DNA from 4 places in the Micromonospora sp. CA-263727 genome. Region 1 is predicted to be linked to each of the others. Evidence: riboswitches for the same ligand, from Rfam matches in the RefSeq annotation. Region 1 holds a riboswitch; each other region holds the start of a gene.

Region 1 (4,203 bases):
GAAGCAGTAGAGACCGTCATCGGTGATCACCGGGGAGACCGGGTGCACCCGGGGCCCGCCGTCGGCGCGGACCGTGGCCAGGTAGCCGAAGCCCGGGCCGTACTGCTGGAGGAGAAGGCGGATCCCGTCGGCGAGCCGGGGCTCGTCGGCGGCGAAATCGGACCAGGAAGCCATGCCGACATCCTATCGAACATATGTTCTAGAGAGGTAGTCCGACACGCAGGTCACGCGTACCGCTATGGTGTGGCGATGCTGCTCTCCGACCGCGACCTGGTCTCCGAGATCAAGGCGGGCGCCCTGGCGTTGGAGCCGTTCGAGCCCACGCTGGTGCAGCCGTCCAGCATCGACGTACGCCTGGACAAGCTGTTCCGGGTCTTCAACAACCATCTCTACACACACATCGACCCGGCGACCCGGCAGGACGACCTGACCTCGCCGGTCGAGGTGCCCGACGGCGAACCCTTCGTGCTGCACCCGGGCGAGTTCGTGCTCGCCTCCACGTTGGAGGTCATCTCCCTCGGTGACCAGCTCGCCGGCCGGCTCGAAGGTAAGTCCAGCCTGGGCCGACTCGGCCTGCTCACCCACTCCACCGCCGGCTTCATCGACCCCGGCTTCTCCGGCCACGTCACCCTGGAACTGTCCAACGTGGCCAATCTGCCGATCACCCTCTGGCCCGGCATGAAGATCGGCCAGCTCTGCATCTTCCGGCTCTCCTCGCCCACCGAGCACCCCTACGGCTCGGCCGTCTACGGCTCGCGCTACCAGGGCCAGCGCGGCCCGACCCCAAGCCGGGCGTGGCAGAACTGGCGCACCTGGCCGACCCGCTGACCCCGGCAGCCGCCAGGGCCGGCAGCGCCGTGGGCCGCAGGGCGGGTGGGCCGCGGTCGGCGGGGCCCGCGCTGTGGCCCCGCCGACCGATCCGGGTACGCCTCAGAGGCTGTCGGGACACCGCGCGACGGCTGCGGCGGGCCCAGCCGCCTCGCTCGCCCCGGGGTTCCCGACAGCCTCTCAGCCGGGGCGGCCGAAGCTGTGGATGGGGCCGAGATCCAGGCGTTTCATCTTGACCGGCTGGCCCGCGCGGGAGGCGTGCACCACCCAGCCCCCGCCGACGTACATCCCGACGTGGTGCAGGTCCCGGTAGTAGAAGACCAGGTCACCCGGGCGCAGGTCGCCCCGGCTGACCGAGGCGGTGACCTGCCGCTGCCGCGCCGCGTTGTGCGGCAGCGTCACTCCGGCACGCGCCCACGCGGCCAGCGTCAGCCCGGAGCAGTCGTACGCGTCCGGCCCCTCGGCACCCCAGGAGTACGGCTTGCCGATCTGGGCGCAGGCGAAGGTGACCGCCTTACCGGCCGGCCCGCCCGGATATCCCGCCGGGCAGGGGGCCGGTCGCTGCGGGCCGCCAGCCCCGTCGTCGTACGCCCGCTGCCGCAGGCGTTGCAGCCGGTCGATCTCGGCGTCGATCTGCCGTCGCTTCGTCGCGAGGTCGGCCTCGGTGCGGGCGAGTTGCCCGATGGTCCGGTCCAGCCCGGCCTTGGTGCTGGCGAGTTCGTCGCGCAGCGCGCTGGCCTCCTGGACGTCCTGCTGCTGGTAGCGGGCGTAGCGGTCGAGCACGCCGAGTTGCTCGACGACCTCACCGGGCGACCGGCTGCCGAGCAGGGTGTTGACGGCGCGGACCGTCTCGCCCTTGTAGGCCCGCGCGGCCAGCGCGCCGACCCGGTCCATCGCCTCGTCCACCTGACGTTGTAGTGGCGCGATGCGGGCGGCCAGTTCGTCGGCCTGCCGCCGCTTCGCGGCCAGGTCCTGACGGGTGGCGTTGTGCCGTTCGATGACGGGTTCGAGCCTGTTCCAGTCCTCGTCGATCTGGCGCTCGATGTCGGCGACCGTCGGGTCGGCGTGTGCCGCCGTGGCGCCGCCGGCCAGGATCATGGCTGCGGCGGCGAGTGCGGCGAGCGTGTTGGTGCAGCGGTACCAGCGGGAACGCGGCTCAGCCGTCGTCGGGCCGGGCATCGCCGGCCGCTGCGACGGTGGCCGCGGGGCATGGTGTGCCACCGGGCTCCGTACTCCTTCTTCCCATACCGCCTACCGGGTTAGCTGACGGGTTCGGGCGGGAAGGGGACGCCCTACCGCGACCTTCGCGGATTCACCCCGGATACCTGGGTCCCCGGCTCGCTCGGATGCGACTCGGCGGTGTCGGACCGTTACCGCCCCGGGTGGGCGGATCTACCAGCGGGCCGACGATTGCCCAGCGTAGGGACGATCGCCGTCAATACGCAACAGAATCGCGCCATCACTCTCGGTGCTTAAATCTGACAAAGGGGAAGGCCCCCGGTCGCTTGACCGGGGGCCTTCGTTCGTTCCTGTGTGACCGCTCAGCCGGGTCGGCGGAAGCCGGCGACCGGCATGGTGGTGATGGGCGAGACGTTGACCGGCTTGCCCGCCCGGGGCGAGTGCACCATCTGGTTGTTGCCCAGGTAGAGCCCGACGTGACTCAGGTCGCTACGGAAGAAGACCAGGTCGCCGGGGCGGGCGTCGGCCCGCGCGATGGCCTTGCCCTCGTTCCACTGCGCGCCGGTGAAGTGCGTGAGGTAGATGCCGGCGGCCTTGTAGGCGTACTGGGTCAGCCCGGAGCAGTCGAACGAGTTCGGTCCGGTGGCGCCCCACACGTACGGCTTGCCGACCTGCTCGCAGGCGACCTTGATGGCGGTCCGGGCGGCCGCGCTGACCACGCCGTTGATGGTCGGGCAGTTGGTCGTCTTGACCGTGGTCACCGGCAGCGAGCGCTCAAGCCGCTTGATCTCGACGTCGATCTTCTTCTTCTTGGCCGCCAGCTCCTTCTCCTGCTTCTCCTGGGAAGCGATCAGAGTGTCGAGCTTGGCCTTCTGGTCGTCGTACTTCTTGCGGACCTTCATCACGCCCTCAAGCTGCCGGCGCTCCTCCTCCGCCAGCCGGTTGAGGAAGGCCATCTGTTCGCCGAGCGTGTCCGGCTTCGCATTGAGCAGGACCGCGCCGAGATCCTGCGAGGGGCCGGTGATGTAGTACCGGGACGCCATGTCGGCCACCCGGTTCATCGCCAGCTCGGTCTCCAGGGCCAGCGGCTGGATCTTCTTCTCCAGGCTGGCCGACTTCTGGCGGTTGACCCTCAGCTGGGCCCGCACCTTGTTGTACTGCTCGATGGTGGGCTCCAGCTGCCGCCACTGCTTGTCAATCTGCGCCTCGATCTCGTCGACCGAGGGTGCGGCGTACGCCGGGGCGGCGAGCAGGCCAGCGCCGACCGCAGCGGCGGCGACCAGAACGACCAGACCGCGGACGGCCCGGCGTAGGCCGCCTGGACGGCTGACACGTCCGGGCACGTGACGATGGAGGGGCATGGTTGCCACCGACTCCTTTGCGACCGACCACCGGGCGTCTCGCAAGCGGTAGGGGGCGAGACAGACGACCCACGGCAGCCGGTGCCCAACATTAGGGAAGGCGCGGTCCGGAATCAAGGAGACCATCGGCTTATTCACCTTTGCGCGACCGATCGCACACAAAGGGTGTCGACCATTCCGTTATAGTTACGTACGCCAATATAAAACAGGACGCGGCGACACCGGTCATGGTGTCGCCGCGGGCCTGCGTACGTCGCTGGTCAGCCGGCGACCGGCTCGCCCTCCTCGGCCTCCTGGGCCGGCTCGGGCTTGACCGATCGGAGCAGGACGCTGGCCACGTCGACCACCTCGACCTGCTCGCCGGCACCCTTGCCATTCACACCGTCGTTGAGCATCGTCGAGCAGAACGGGCAGCCGACGGCGACCGTCCTGGCCCCGGTGGCCATGGCCTCCTCGACCCGGTCCACGTTGATCCGCTTGCCGATCCGCTCCTCCATCCACATCCGGGCGCCACCGGCGCCGCAGCAGAAGGAGCGCTCGCTGTTGCGCGGCATCTCGGTGATCTCGCCGTTGCCCAACGCGCTGCCCAGCACCTCGCGCGGCGGAGCGAAGACCCGGTTGTGCCGGCCGAGGTAGCACGGGTCGTGGTAGGTCACGCCGCCGTCGACCGGCTGCACCGGAGTGAGCCTGCCGGTGGCGACCAGGTGCGCGAGCAGCTGGGTGTGGTGCACCACCTCGAACTCGCCGCCGAGCTGGCCGTACTCGTTGCCCAGCGTGTTGAAGCAGTGCGGACAGGTTGCGACGATCTTGCGCTTGGCCCGCTCGCGGCCCTCGA
Region 2 (4,203 bases), 2.0 Mb from region 1:
ACGCGACACGCCCGGCGCCGATGCGGTCCGGCGGCCCCGGCGGTAGCGTGATGGGGTGCTTCCCGTCGCGCCCGCCCGTTCACTGTGGTGGCTCGCGCGCTGGGCGGCGCGGCTGCTGACCGGGTTCGCGGTCGCCGCCGCGTTCACCGTCGGGGCCTGGGCGATGCCCGCCTCGGCAGGGCCCGCCGGGCAGCCCGACACAGCGGCCTCCGGCCGGTTCGACGCGGCCTCCGGCCGACCGGCCGTTACCGTCGCGCCGCAGGCGCACACCGGGTGGCAGCCGGCCGCGCTTTACGCGCCGGTCGATCACCTGGCGCAGGGCGTGACCGCCGGCACCGACCTGGACGTCGCGATCGCGGTGCCCCCCGCGGTGCCCACCCCGCTCCGGCCATCCACCACCGGCGGCCCCGCCGCCCCGGTCGCGTCGGCGTTTCCGGTGCTCGCCCCGGGCGCCGACCCCGCACGCGGCCCGCCCCGCTCCTGATCCCGTCGCCTCTCCGGCGGCGGTGACCGGCCGTCCAGCGCGGTTGTCCTGGTGACCACCACCGTCCGGCCGGACGCCTTGGAGACGGGCCACCGTGACCGGGACCCATCCCTTCCGATGCATCGCCCCACCGCTGTACCCGAACCCCGTGGCGCGGCCACGAGACGGTCCGGGTCCGCACGAGTCGTCGTCACCCGTACCAACCGGCCGATGAGGTACGCCATGGAGAGCGCAGTCGTCTACCAGTTCCTGATCGAGGTGCCACGGGCCGCCGCCATCTGGTCGGTCCTGCTCGTGCTCGCGCTCGGCGTACTCGCCGCCCTGGTCGCCCGGCCCGAGTCGGCCCGGCCGGACGACGGCGAGCCCGCCGACCCGGTCGAGGACCCCGCCGCGACCGCCGCGGCCGACCTGCGTCGCTACGCCGGTGAGGTGGCGGTGGCGGCGGCCGGCGCCGGGCAGAATGCCGCCCGGCGGCGGGACGCGTGGCGGGCCGCCCAGGCCGAGCTCGACCGCGCCTGGGCCGGGTACGACGAGGCGGAGTCCACGGCCCGGAGGCTCTCCGCCGTCGCCGCGCTGCCCGCCCCCCGCACGCCCCACACCCCCGCCGAGTACGCCGCCCGGGAGCGTTGGCTGCACCGGGCCGCGATGGTCGCCCACTGGCGCGGAGACCTGTCGGCCCGTCAGCTCAGCGACGTGCTCGCCCGCCGGGCCGGCTGGGATCCCCGCCGGCACCCGGCCGAGCAGGAGATCCTCCTCGCCCGGGTGGTACGCGACGGCCGCCTGGCCGTCTATCGGGCCGCCGCCGAACGGGAGCGCGCCGCGTGGCGAGCTGCCGAGGTCGCCGCCGACGCGGCCCGCGTCCTCTCCGCCGAGGCGTACGCCGCCGCGGAGCAGCTCCGGCCGAACCGGTTGCCGGCGCTGCGCCGGGTCGCCGTCGGCCGCCCGGCCGCGATCCTGCGCTGGCGACCGGCCCGGGTCGGTTGAGCGCACGCGCCGGGGCTGCCGGGGATTCGGTGAGCCCGGTCACAGGGCCGGGAAAAACGGTCATCTGGTGTAAGTCGGCGGATGCTTGCCGCAATTTCCGGACAATTGTTTACGGCCGGTCCGGTTGTCGCCTCAAGGTGCCCGGATGGCCGCGCATCCCATTGAGCGACGACAGTTCCCGAACGCCCGAAAAAAACTCTTCTGGATCATGTTTAAGCAGCTCACGCCGGGTTGGCAGGGTCATGACCGGCCAGTAGTGTCGGCCCGTCCGGTGCGGTAACCGATCGCAAGAGGCGACGCCGCATCGACCCGCTCAATCGTGATCTCACGAACCGGGGACCCACTGCACCACTGGGGTGAATCCGCGAGCCTCGGCCCGCGGTAGGGCGATCTTCCCGCCCGAATCCGTCAGCTAACCCGGTCGGCGGTGTCGGAAGGAGTGCTTACTTCGTGCAGCACATTTCGATCCCCCCATTGTTCCCCTGCCTCCACGGCACCGCGGTGCCCGCGCTCGCCGGCCCAGTGGTCGCGAGCTGATACCGGCCCACCGCCGCCGCCCGGTAGCCCGGGCGCACCCCGTTGAACGGCCCATCCGCGTACTCGGGTGGTCGTCGGTGACCCTGCCGACTCGACCGCCGGAGCCGGTGCGCCGCTCACCCCGAGCCCCGTGGAGGATTCCGTGAAGCACACCTTCAAGCGTCAGCTCCGTCGGCTGGCCACCGAACGTCCGTACCAGGTCGTCGCCGCGTCGGCGGCGGCACTGGTCGTCGCCTCCGGCGCTGGTGCCCTGCTCGCCAGCACCGAGGACGCCCCGGCCACCGCGCAGACCACGACCGCCGTCGCCGAGCTGCGAAGCGACACCGCAGCGTCCCGCGGGGACGCCCGGGTCGTGGCGGCCCCGTCGACCGCTGCGCCGAGCAGCGCGGCTCCGGCCAGCTCCGCAGCACCGGCCAGCGCCGCCGCCTCGCCGTCGGCGCAGGCCAGCTCGGCCGCGCCGGACCCGGACGTGACCAGTAAGAAGGCGGCGTCGAAGCCGCCGACGTCGAAGGTCCTCGACTACGACTACCAGGCCCAGACGACCGGCTACTACTGCGGCCCGGCCGCGGTGCGCAACGCGCTCAGCGCCGCTGGCATCGATCGTGACCAGGACACCCTGGCCGGCCAGCTCGGCACCACGTACGCCGGCACCAACTCGGCCGAGGACACCACCCGCGTGCTGAACGCCACGGTCAAGGGCAGCCCCTACAAGACCACGATGATCCGTGGTGGCTCCGCCACCTCGGCCCAGATGGACCAGCTCCAGGCCGACGTCGTGGCCGCCCTCAGCGCCGGGCGGGCTGTCGTGGTCAACGTCGCCGGCAGCGCCACCGACACCGACGGCGGCTGGCACTCCTTCCCCGGCGGCCACTACATCGCCGTGGTGGGCTACGACGACGAGGGCCGGCAGGTGAAGATCGCCGACTCGGCCGACCCGTCGTACTACTCGTACTGGATGAGCACCATCGATCTGGCGAACTGGGCGGCCACCCGCGGTTACTCCGCCTGATCGACTCGTCCTGTTCGACGACGGCGGGGCGTCCGGACCTTTCGGTCCGGGCGCCCCGGTCGGTGCGGTGCCCCTGATCGGTGTGCTGGCCCCGATCGGTGTGCTGGCCGGCGTGGTCAGTAGTTGATGAAGCCGTAGAGCGCCATGTGGTTCGACCTGGTGCCGGCCACGGTGTGGTCGATGCTGGACGGCTGCACGTCGCCCCTGATGAAGATGTAATCGATCTTGCTGGAGCCGCTGGTCGCCTTCGACCCGTAGCCGGTCATGCCGGAGCCGCCCAGGGTGTTCGCGGCGATGCCCGTCCGGTTCGCGTCGATGCCGACGATCCGGATCGTCGAGTTGTTCATCAGGCTGGTCGCGTCCGCGCCGATGTGGATGCCCGTGTTGCTGATGCCGGTGGTGCCGTCCCCGGCACAGGCGTTCTGCCGGTTCTGCTCCGGCAGGTGCATGGTGGCGGCGAAGACGCTGGTCCCGGTCGATTTGATGGTGAACCGGGCGGCGATGGCGCTGGTGCGCTTCCACTTGTGGGCGTTGGTGGCGCCGTCGTCGTTGTTCGGCGGCTTGTAGAGCGTGCAGCCGGCGCCGCTGTTGTAGGCCGTGCCCGGCTTCAGCCAGCCCGCGCTCCAGTATTTCGAGATGTCACCCGAGGCGAGGTCCAGCGTACGGCTGTTCCAGATGATGGCGTTGGTCTGCTTCTTCTTCAGGTCGCCGAGGGACTGGTCGCTGCACTTGTGCGTGCTGCCCCACGGCTCCGGGTCGGTCCAGGCCACGATCGCGCGATAGGTGCCGGCCGGGTAGCCGAACTTCGTGCCCAGTTGGTTCGCGTACGCCTCGGCCTGACCGGTGCCGCGCACCTGCTGCACGATCAGCAGGTCGGGGGCGGCCACTCCGGAGGTGCCCTTCTGCCCGTTGTCGTCCACCAGCATCGAGGTGAGCTGGTCCGGCCCGGAGACGCGCGTGCAGGTCCCGTCGGAGTTGTTCACCACCAGGTTCTCGATGTTGTTGTTGTAGACCCGGAGGACCCGATCCGCAGCCGCGGCGGTGCCCGCGCTCTCGTCCACTCTCACGGCGGCGGCGGAGGAGGTCGGCGCGGCAAGCGCGAGCAGCGTTACGGCCACCGTGGCAGTCATCCAGCCCGACCGATTCCTGAGATGCAACGCGTACTCCTGTCGATGGTGGGATGGCGTCC
Region 3 (4,203 bases), 380 kb from region 1:
CACCTCGCTGGCGACGTCGCGTAGCCGGGCGGTGGGGTTGCGGGCGATGGCGAGCAGCACATGCGCGTGGTTTGTTAGGAACGTCCAGTTCCGGGTGCTTTCCCGCTCGCCTGTGCTCGCCATGCCCGCCATCGTATGACCTGCCCTTCGGGTTCTCCGGGCCGCGCCGTCCAGCGGCGTCCCCGTCCCACTCGTACGCAAGCGTCGAGGGATACATGAAATGCATATCACGCATAGCTTGACGCATCTTGCGTTGCGTGTGACGGTGATGGCAGCCCGCGACCGCCGTCGGCCGGGATGACCAGGCATTCCACCGAGAAGCGAGGTGTGGCCGGATGAGTCGACCCGGACCGATCGGCGCGCAGCCGGGGCCCGACCGCGAGTACCTCACCGCGGATCTACCCGGAGCCCCACAACTCGCCCTCGCCGAGCTGCTGGCCGGCAACCGGAGGTTCGTCACCGACGCGCTCCGGCATCCCAACCAGAACGCCGGGCGGCGGGCCGCCGTGGCGGCGGAGCAGCATCCCTTCGCGGTGATCGTGGGCTGCTCCGACTCCCGGTTGGCTGCCGAGATCATCTTCGATCGAGGGCTGGGCGACCTCTTCGTGGTCCGGACCGCCGGGCACACCGTCGGGCCCGAGGTGCTGGGCAGCGTGGAGTACGCGGTGGCGGTGCTGCGTACGCCGCTGGTGGTGGTGCTCGGGCACGACTCGTGCGGCGCCGTGCAGGCGGCCCGCGACACGGTGGCCACCGGCACCCCGCCGACGGGCCACCTAGGGGCCGTGGTCGACGCGGTGGTGCCAAGCCTGCGGCGGGCGCAGGCCGCAGGGGTGAAGGAACTGGACCGGATCGTGGACATCCACATCGCGCGGACCGTCGAGACGATGTTGGGCTCCTCCGAGACGCTCGCTGCCGAGGTGGCAGCCGGGCGGTGCGCGGTGGTGGGCATGTCGTACCGGCTCGCTGCCGGTGAGGTGCGGGCGGTGGCCGCGGAACCGGCCGGGCTGGCCGACACGGTGCCCGCCGCCTGAGAGACCGTCGGAGACCTCGGCGCGTACGGCGAGGGCCGTCCCACCGGATGGCGGAACGGCCCTCGAACATCTCGCGCTGGCGGACCCAGCGCAGACCGGCTCAGAGCAGTGACACGTGTACGTGGTCGGTGTGGTTCGACGGGCCGCTGTAGGCGCTCCAGCCGGTCGTCGGGAACCAGATCTGCCGGTTCCAGATCACGTAGTAGACGCCCAGCCGGTCGGCGTTGCGGACCAGGAAGGCCGCCAGGTTGTTGCCGTAGATCCGGGTGTCGTTGTTGTGCCAGGGGCTGAAGCCGCTGTTCTGCAACGACCAGTCACAGGCCCGGCCCTTGGGGTGCTCGAACTTGTCGCCCGGCCGGAAGCAGCCCACGAACCGGTTGAAGCCGGCCCGCTTGACCTCCTTGTACATGTGCAAGGTGCGCGGCGTGATGCAGCCCGACGTGGTCGGGTCCTTCTGGCTGCACGACTCGGACTTCCAGCCACCGTCCGCCGCCCGGTTGGGCCCGACCCGGGCGACCGGGGAGGTGGCCGCCACCAGGCCGCCGGTGAGGCCGGTGCCGCCGACCAGCCGGAGCGACTTCTCCGCCTCGCTCTTCTTGCGGGCCATGTCGTTGGTCAGCTTCTGCTGCTCGCGCACCTCGGCGTCGAGCGCCAGCTTGGCTTGCTGGGCGCGGAGCCGGACGGCGTTGACCTCGCTGAGCTTCTTGTCGTTGACCAGGTTCAGCTCGTCCAGCGCGGAGGCGCGGTCGATGAACGAGTCGGGGGCGTTGCTCTGCAGCAGCATGGAGATCGCGCCGACCCGACCCGTCCGGTACGACTGGGTCGCGATCTCCGCGACCTGCGGGGCGAGCGCGTCGAGGTCGGCCTGGGCGCGACGGACCTCGACGGCGAACTCAAGCTGCCGCTTCTTGGACTTCTCCAGCTTGTTCTTGGCCTTGGAGTAGTCCCGGTTGGTCGCCTCGATCAGATCGTTGAGCATCGGCGGGTCGTCGTCGTGCTCCGCCGGCTTGGGGGGTGTTGGCGCGGCCATCGCCGGCAGCGGGCCGGCGAACACGGCGCACGCGGCGAACACGGCCACCACGGGTGTCAACCAGCGGCGTAGGGGTGCCGTCACTGTCTTTCCCTTCCATCGACCGCCGACCGGGTTAGCTGACGGGTTCGGGACGGAAGTGGCCCCTACCGCTGTCGCGGATTCACCCCACGTACCTGGGTTCCCGGCTCGCCTCTGGGCGATTGGGCGGCGGCACCGCAGGCGCCGGTGCGCGCCTTCGGCGGTGACCGGCAGTGAGGTTACCCGACAGGCGATCGGGCGCTCTACGCCCCGAACCTGACTAGATGTGTCATTTCGTAATCGCGTTGAGTGACCAGCGACACCCTGGCCGGCCACATCGGCCGCGGCGGTCACGCTGAGGAGTGTCACCATGTGGTGTCCGTGCTCCTGTCCGGTTCGGGCCACCCCGACGGGGTGGCGGGGGCGGTGTTACGGGTGCGCGGTGTGCTGAGCGCGTGGAGCGCCTCGGCCCGGTCCGTCGCCGGCCGGGAAACCATGGGGGCGGCGGTCGGCCCGGCGCCGTCGGGCCTGCTGCGCGGTCCGCCACCGGCCGCGGCGCCGTCCGGACCCGGGCGTCGGCCGGCGGTGGTCACCAGCACGGCCAGTGCGGTGGTCAGCGGTACGGCGGCGATCAGCCCGAGCGTGGCCACCACGCTGCGGACGATCTCCTGGGCGAGGAACTCGCTGGTCAGGATCTGGCCCACCGCCCGGGAGTCGGCGGTGAGCAGGACCAGCAGGGGCAGCGACGCACCGGCGTACGCCAGGATGATGGTGTTGACCACGGAGGCGATGTGCGCCCGTCCGACCCGGGTGGCCGAGCGGTACAGCTCCCGGCGGGAGAAGTTCGGGTTGGCGTGGCCGAGTTCGGTGACCGCGGCGGCCTGGGTGACCGTGACGTCGTCGAGCACCCCCAGCGACCCGATGATGATGCCGGCCAGCAGCAGGCCGTGCAGGTCGACGTCGGCCCGGAACATGGACAGCGTGGTGGCGTCCTCGCTGCCGAAGCCGGTCAGATGGGTGGCCGCCGTCGCGGCCAGGCCGAGCAGCCCGGTGAGCACCAGGCTGCCGAGCGTGCCCAGCACCGCCACGGACGTCTGCGCGGACACCCCGTGGGTCAGGTACAGCACCACGAACATGATCAACGCCGCGCCGACGATGGCGACCACCAGCGGCGGCTGGCCGGCGGTGATGCCGGGCAGCACGAAGGTGAGCAGGATGGCGAAGCTGGCCGCCAGGCCGGCCAGGGCGGCCAGTCCGCGCAGCCGCCCGAAGGCGACGATGGCGGCGGCGAAGAGCACCGCGAGCCACACCAGCGGCTTGCCGCGCTGGTGCTCGGCGATGTTGTAGGTGCTGATCGACGGATCCGCCGGGTCGATCAGCGGGACCACGATGACGTCGTCACCGACGCTGACCCGGGGCGCGCCGGGTCCGGCCGGGATGGGCGTCTGCACCTCCTGGCCCGAGTCCGGGCCGCCCTGCATCCGTACGGTGACCGTGCCGCACGGCCCCTGCGCCGTCGTCGGGGTGCCCTCCGGGACCAGCGGGTTGGGCGGGCAGGATTCGGTCACCACCTGGGTGACCGTGCCGTGGTAGCGGGGCGCGGCGTCGGTGGCCTCCGGACGTGGCGCGTCCCGGGGCCAGAGCGCCAGGGCGGCCACCAACGTGGCGAGGAAGAGGGGAACCACCGTCACGACGAGGATCCGCCGCACCCCGGGCGGGGTGGGCGGAGCGGAACGGGTGTGGTCGGCGCCCAATTCAGTGTCTCCCAACGATTCCCAAACGGAGTACGTGCCGGCGGGCGAGTCGGTTCAGCGTCGCCGTACGGCCGTCGCGACGGGCGGCATGGGCCGACCGGAAGTGGCGAGATGGCTGCGTACCGTGAGTCGCCGGCCGGCGCTCGACGGCCGCCGGGCAGTGGCGGCGGAGGTTCGTGCCCGGCGGAGGGCGCGGGCCGGGCGGCACGGATTTCGGCAGGCCATCGTCTGCGAATGGTAGCCAGCCCGACCTCGGAACGCAGGTCGTCAGGGTGCGTCGGCGGTTCACGACATCCGTGCGCGGGCGGGCGGCGGCGCGGCCCCGGGTCAGCCGCGCTTCATCAGGCGGCCGACGGCGGCCATCATC
Region 4 (4,203 bases), 1.8 Mb from region 1:
GCGGTTCAGGCCACGCCGAGTCCGGCTGTCCCGGTCAGTGGGACACGATCGCGACCGCCCGGGCGAAGTCGTCGTCATCGTCGTCGTCATCGTCCCCGCCGCCGAACCCGCAGGCCAGCACGAGAGCGAGCAGGGCGCCGGCGCCGGCCAGCGTGGCAAGTCTGCGGAGCATGACCTCGTCCTCTCGTCGTACCGTCATCCGTGATGCTAGGCACACCGGGTCAACGCGGGACAACCGAGTGCACAGGTCGGGCGGGGTTTCCGGCAGGCACGCCGGTGCGCCGGATATCCGACGGGTTGGCACCGGCCCGCTACTCTGGTTCGTCGGCGTAGGCATTGAGCTAACGTCGAGTGGTAGGGCATGAAAAGTTCGGATGTGGGCGACTTGGCGTGCCCCTGTCCGCGAATTGCTCATCCCGAGGGGTGGCGACCGAGGCCGTCGGAGGAATACTCTCGGTCGCGGCCCGCGTACTGATGAGGCGCCCGTCGGACGGGCGAGTGGAGGTGCTCGCGTGAGCCTGTCGATCCTGCAGACGGTTCGGCCCGGTGGTGTCATCGAGATCGCCCCGAGGGGCGAGATCGACGTCGACACGGCGTACGAGGTGAAAGAGGCCATTGCCGAGGTGCTGGCCAAGGGGCGTCCGGCCCGGATCGAGCTCAACATGCGGCTGGTCACCTTCATCGACTCGGTGGGCATCAGCGCGATGGTCGCCGGCTTCCAGACCGCCGAGGTCAGCGGCGTGAGACTGGTCGTCACGCAGCCGAGCCGGTTCGTGCACCGGCAGCTCTGGGTGACCGGCCTGCTCGGCCTCTTCGGCGCGCCGGAGCCCTACTACGCCGGTGCCGCCGCGACCCCCGAGGTGCTGCCCGGCGCCTGAGCGCATACGCACGACGCCGGGTGGGCCGCTCGGTAAGGCGACCCACCCGGCGTCGGCCGGGGATCAGTACACCGACAGGTGGACGTGGTTGGTGTGGTCGCTGGACGGGTCGCCCCGCCCGCTGTTGTACGCCCGCCACCCGCTGCTCGGCAGCCAGATCTGCTTGTACCAGATCACGTAGAGCACGGCGAGCCGGTCGGCGTTGTCCACGAAGTACGCCGCCAGGTTGTTGCCGTACGTCCGGTCGCCGCCCGTGGCGACCCCCCCGAAGCCGTTCTTCTGCGCCGCGAAGTCGCAGGCCCGACCCTTCGGGTGCTCACCGGAGCCGCCGGAGCGGTAGCAGGAGACGTACCGGGTGAAGCCGGCCGCCTTGGCCTGGTTCAGCGCGTGCAGCGTGCGCGGGGTGATGCAGCCGTTGGCCGGGGTGGGGTCGTTGACGCTGCACGACTCCGCCGGCCAGGAGCCGTCCGAGTTCCGGGGCGCGGGCTTGGCCGTCGGGCTGGACCCGCTGGAACGCGCCGGAGCACGGTTGGCCCGTTCCGCCGCCTGCGCCCGTTCCGCCGCCTCCTCCCGTTCGACGGCCACGGTCAACGCCCGCTCGGCCTGCTCCTTGCGCTTGGCCATCACGGCCACCTGCTTGCGTTGCTCCTGGACCTCGCCGTCCAGAGCCTTCTTCGTCCGGCTGATCTCGTCCCGGGTGGCCTGGAGTTCGCGCAGTGCCCGTTCCTCGTTGGCGGCCACCGCGTCCAAGGCCGCCGCCCGGTCCATGAAGCCCGCCGGGGAACCGCTGTTGAGCAGCGCCGACGCGGCACCGAGCCGCCCGCTGCGGTACGCCTGCGCGGCGATCTGGGCGACCTTGGCGCTGCGTTCGGTGAGCTGGCTCTCGGTCGTCTTGAGCTGGTCGGCCAACTCTCCCTGGCGCTTGACCGAGCGGTCGAGCGCGGACTTGGCGTCGAGGAAGCCCTTGCTGGCCGCCTCCAACTGGGCGCGCAGCGCCGGGGTGCCGCCCTCGTCGCCCACGTCGGCGGGGGCCGCCGCGCGCAGCCCCGACGGCGCCGCGGCGGCGGGGGTGAACGGGGCGAGTGCGACGCCCAGAGCGAGGGCGAGCGCCGCGGAGATCAGGGCCGCCGTCCGGGCGGCCGGTGTCACGGTTGCCACTGCTGGCATGCACATGTCCTTCCGTCAGCCGCCGACCGGGTTAGCTGACGGGTTCGGGACGGAAGATCCCTACCGCGTATGCGGATGCACCCCAGGAACGTTGGTTCCCCGGTTCGCCCGGGCGGGCGATTAGGCGGCGGCCGCCGCCGGCACCGGTGGGTGCCGCCTGGCGGAGGCCGGGTCCGAGCCTACCGGTGCAGGTGGGGCCGGTGCAGCCATTGTGACTCATGGTAATTGTTTCACTACCACTCGACCGCTCCGCAGGCCCCCGGGTTCGCTCCCGGCTCGATCTGCAACGTGGCGTGCTCGATGTGGAAGTCCTCGTGCAGCGCCGTCCGGGCCGCCGCCAGCACGGCGCCGACCTCGGCGCCGGGCGCCATGGTCAGGTGGGCCGAGGCCACCTCCATGCCGGAGGTGAGCGTCCAGACGTGCAGGTCGTGGACGCCGGCCACGCCGGGCACCGCGGCCAGCCGGTCGTGCACCGCGGTGACCTGGAGGTGCTCCGGGGCGGCCTGCACCAGGATCCGTACCGCCGCCCGGCCGAGACGCCAGGTGCGGGGCAGGATGAACGTGCCGATGGCGACCGCGACCAGCGGATCCGCCCACCACCAGTCGGTCACCGTGATCAGCAGCGCCGCCCCGATCACGCCCAGTGAGCCGAGCAGATCCGCCAGCACCTCCAGGTACGCCCCGCGCAGGTTGAGGCTCACCTGCGCTCCGGGCCGCAGCAGCGCGAAGGCGACCACGTTGGCGAGCAGCCCGAGCGCCGCCACCACCAGCACCGGCCCGGCGAGCACCTCGGGCGGGTCGCCGAACCGGCGTACCGCCTCGACCAGCACGTAGACCGCCACGCCGGAGAGCAGCACGGCGTTGGCCAGCGCGGCGAGCACCTCCAGGCGGTAGAGCCCGAAGGTGCGCTGCGGGTCGGTGCCGGCCCGGCGGGTGGCGGCCACGGCGGCCAGGGCCATCCCGATGCCGAGCACGTCGGTGAACATGTGTCCGGCGTCGGAGAGCAGGGCCAGCGAGCCGGTCCGTAGGGCGGTGCCCGCCTCGACCAACATCAGGGTGCTGAGCAGGGCGAACGCCGCCCACAGCCGGCCGGAGTGGCGGTGCGCGGCGGTCGACACCGCGGCGTGGTGGTGGTCATGACCCGCGCCCACGCAGACACCTTGCGTCGTCCGCCGGGCCGGAGGCAGATCTATGCCAACATCGCTATGTATGCAACCGGTGGTCCCGGCCCGTTCGGGTCAGCCGGTCGGGTCGATCGTGGTGAGCCGTTGGGTGGCCCGGGACAGGGCGACGTAGAGCGTGCGTACGCCGGAGCCGGGCTCCGCGCGGATCTCGCTCGGGGCGACCAGCACCACCCCGTCGTACTCCATGCCCTTGGCCTCCAGGCTGGTCACCACCTGGAGCCGATCCTCGCCGAGCCCGCCGAGCCAGGCGGCGACCTCGCCCCGACGCGGCACCGGAGTGATCACGCCGACCGTGCCCTCGACCTCGCCGATCAGGGCGCTCGCGGCCGTCACCACGCTGGTCTCCAGCTCCGCCGCCGGCACCACCAGCTCGATCGGGTCGACGCCGGTGGAGCGGACCGCGGTCGGCAGCGCGAGGTCCGGGTACGCCCGGCGGATCTCGGCCGCCGCCACCGCGAAGATCTCCGCCGAGTTGCGGTAGTTGGTGGTGAGCGTGAAGCGGTGCCGCCGTCGTCGGCCCAGCGCCTGGTCCCGGGCCCGGGACAGCTCCTGCGGATCGCCCGTCCAGGCGGTCTGCGCCGGGTCGCCCACCACCGTCCAGGAGGCCAGCCGCCCGCGCCGGCCGATCATCCGCCACTGCATCGGCGAGACGTCCTGCGACTCGTCGACCACCACATGGGCGTAGTCCCGGTAGTCCTCGGGGCGTTCGCGGGCCGCCTGCCGGGCGGCTCGCTGCCGGTCGGCGAAGGTGCTCAGCTCGCGGACCCCGCCGGCCAGCTGGAACGGGTCCCGCCGGGGGCGGGCCGGCCGCACGGGCTTGCCGAGCAGCGTGTCCAGCTCGTCGAGCAGCGCGACGTCGGCGACGGTCGGCCCGTCCACGGCCAGCCCCTGGTAGGCCCGGCCCAGCCGGCGGATCTCGGCGCCGGAGAGCAGGCCGCCCGCGTACCGGCGCAGCCGCTCGGGATCGGCCAGCC

What was found. A riboswitch is a leader RNA that binds a small molecule or an ion and turns the genes downstream of it on or off. The one in region 1 is predicted to bind cyclic di-AMP.
Region 2: another riboswitch for cyclic di-AMP. It lies ahead of ACQPYA_RS10190 (C39 family peptidase); the one in region 1 lies ahead of ACQPYA_RS01155 (NlpC/P60 family protein).
Region 3: another riboswitch for cyclic di-AMP. It lies ahead of ACQPYA_RS02935 (coiled-coil domain-containing protein); the one in region 1 lies ahead of ACQPYA_RS01155 (NlpC/P60 family protein).
Region 4: another riboswitch for cyclic di-AMP. It lies ahead of ACQPYA_RS24105 (coiled-coil domain-containing protein); the one in region 1 lies ahead of ACQPYA_RS01155 (NlpC/P60 family protein).

What each region holds. Positions count from the first base shown of each region.
Region 1 covers NZ_CP192031.1:250,001-254,203, forward strand. The annotation lists gene ACQPYA_RS01145 (pyridoxamine 5'-phosphate oxidase family protein) at 1-174, opposite strand, end outside; gene dcd (dCTP deaminase) at 250-828, shown strand; gene ACQPYA_RS01155 (NlpC/P60 family protein) at 1,009-2,049, opposite strand; cyclic di-AMP (ydaO/yuaA leader) riboswitch at 2,062-2,197, opposite strand; gene ACQPYA_RS01160 (NlpC/P60 family protein) at 2,370-3,368, opposite strand; gene ACQPYA_RS01165 ((Fe-S)-binding protein) at 3,629-4,203, opposite strand, start outside.
Region 2 covers NZ_CP192031.1:2,236,342-2,240,544, forward strand. The annotation lists gene ACQPYA_RS10180 (hypothetical protein) at 56-484, shown strand; gene ACQPYA_RS10185 (hypothetical protein) at 695-1,468, shown strand; cyclic di-AMP (ydaO/yuaA leader) riboswitch at 1,769-1,910, shown strand; gene ACQPYA_RS10190 (C39 family peptidase) at 2,136-3,014, shown strand; gene ACQPYA_RS10195 (hypothetical protein) at 3,131-4,144, opposite strand.
Region 3 covers NZ_CP192031.1:632,743-636,945, forward strand. The annotation lists gene ACQPYA_RS02925 (helix-turn-helix transcriptional regulator) at 1-132, opposite strand, end outside; gene ACQPYA_RS02930 (carbonic anhydrase) at 336-1,031, shown strand; gene ACQPYA_RS02935 (coiled-coil domain-containing protein) at 1,132-2,145, opposite strand; cyclic di-AMP (ydaO/yuaA leader) riboswitch at 2,150-2,281, opposite strand; gene ACQPYA_RS02940 (YibE/F family protein) at 2,448-3,836, opposite strand; gene ACQPYA_RS02945 (metal-sensitive transcriptional regulator) at 4,164-4,203, opposite strand, start outside.
Region 4 covers NZ_CP192031.1:5,532,280-5,536,482, reverse strand. The annotation lists gene ACQPYA_RS24115 (hypothetical protein) at 35-199, opposite strand; gene ACQPYA_RS24110 (STAS domain-containing protein) at 513-878, shown strand; gene ACQPYA_RS24105 (coiled-coil domain-containing protein) at 942-2,045, opposite strand; cyclic di-AMP (ydaO/yuaA leader) riboswitch at 2,050-2,182, opposite strand; gene ACQPYA_RS24100 (cation diffusion facilitator family transporter) at 2,279-3,196, opposite strand; gene ACQPYA_RS24095 (HelD family protein) at 3,284-4,203, opposite strand, start outside.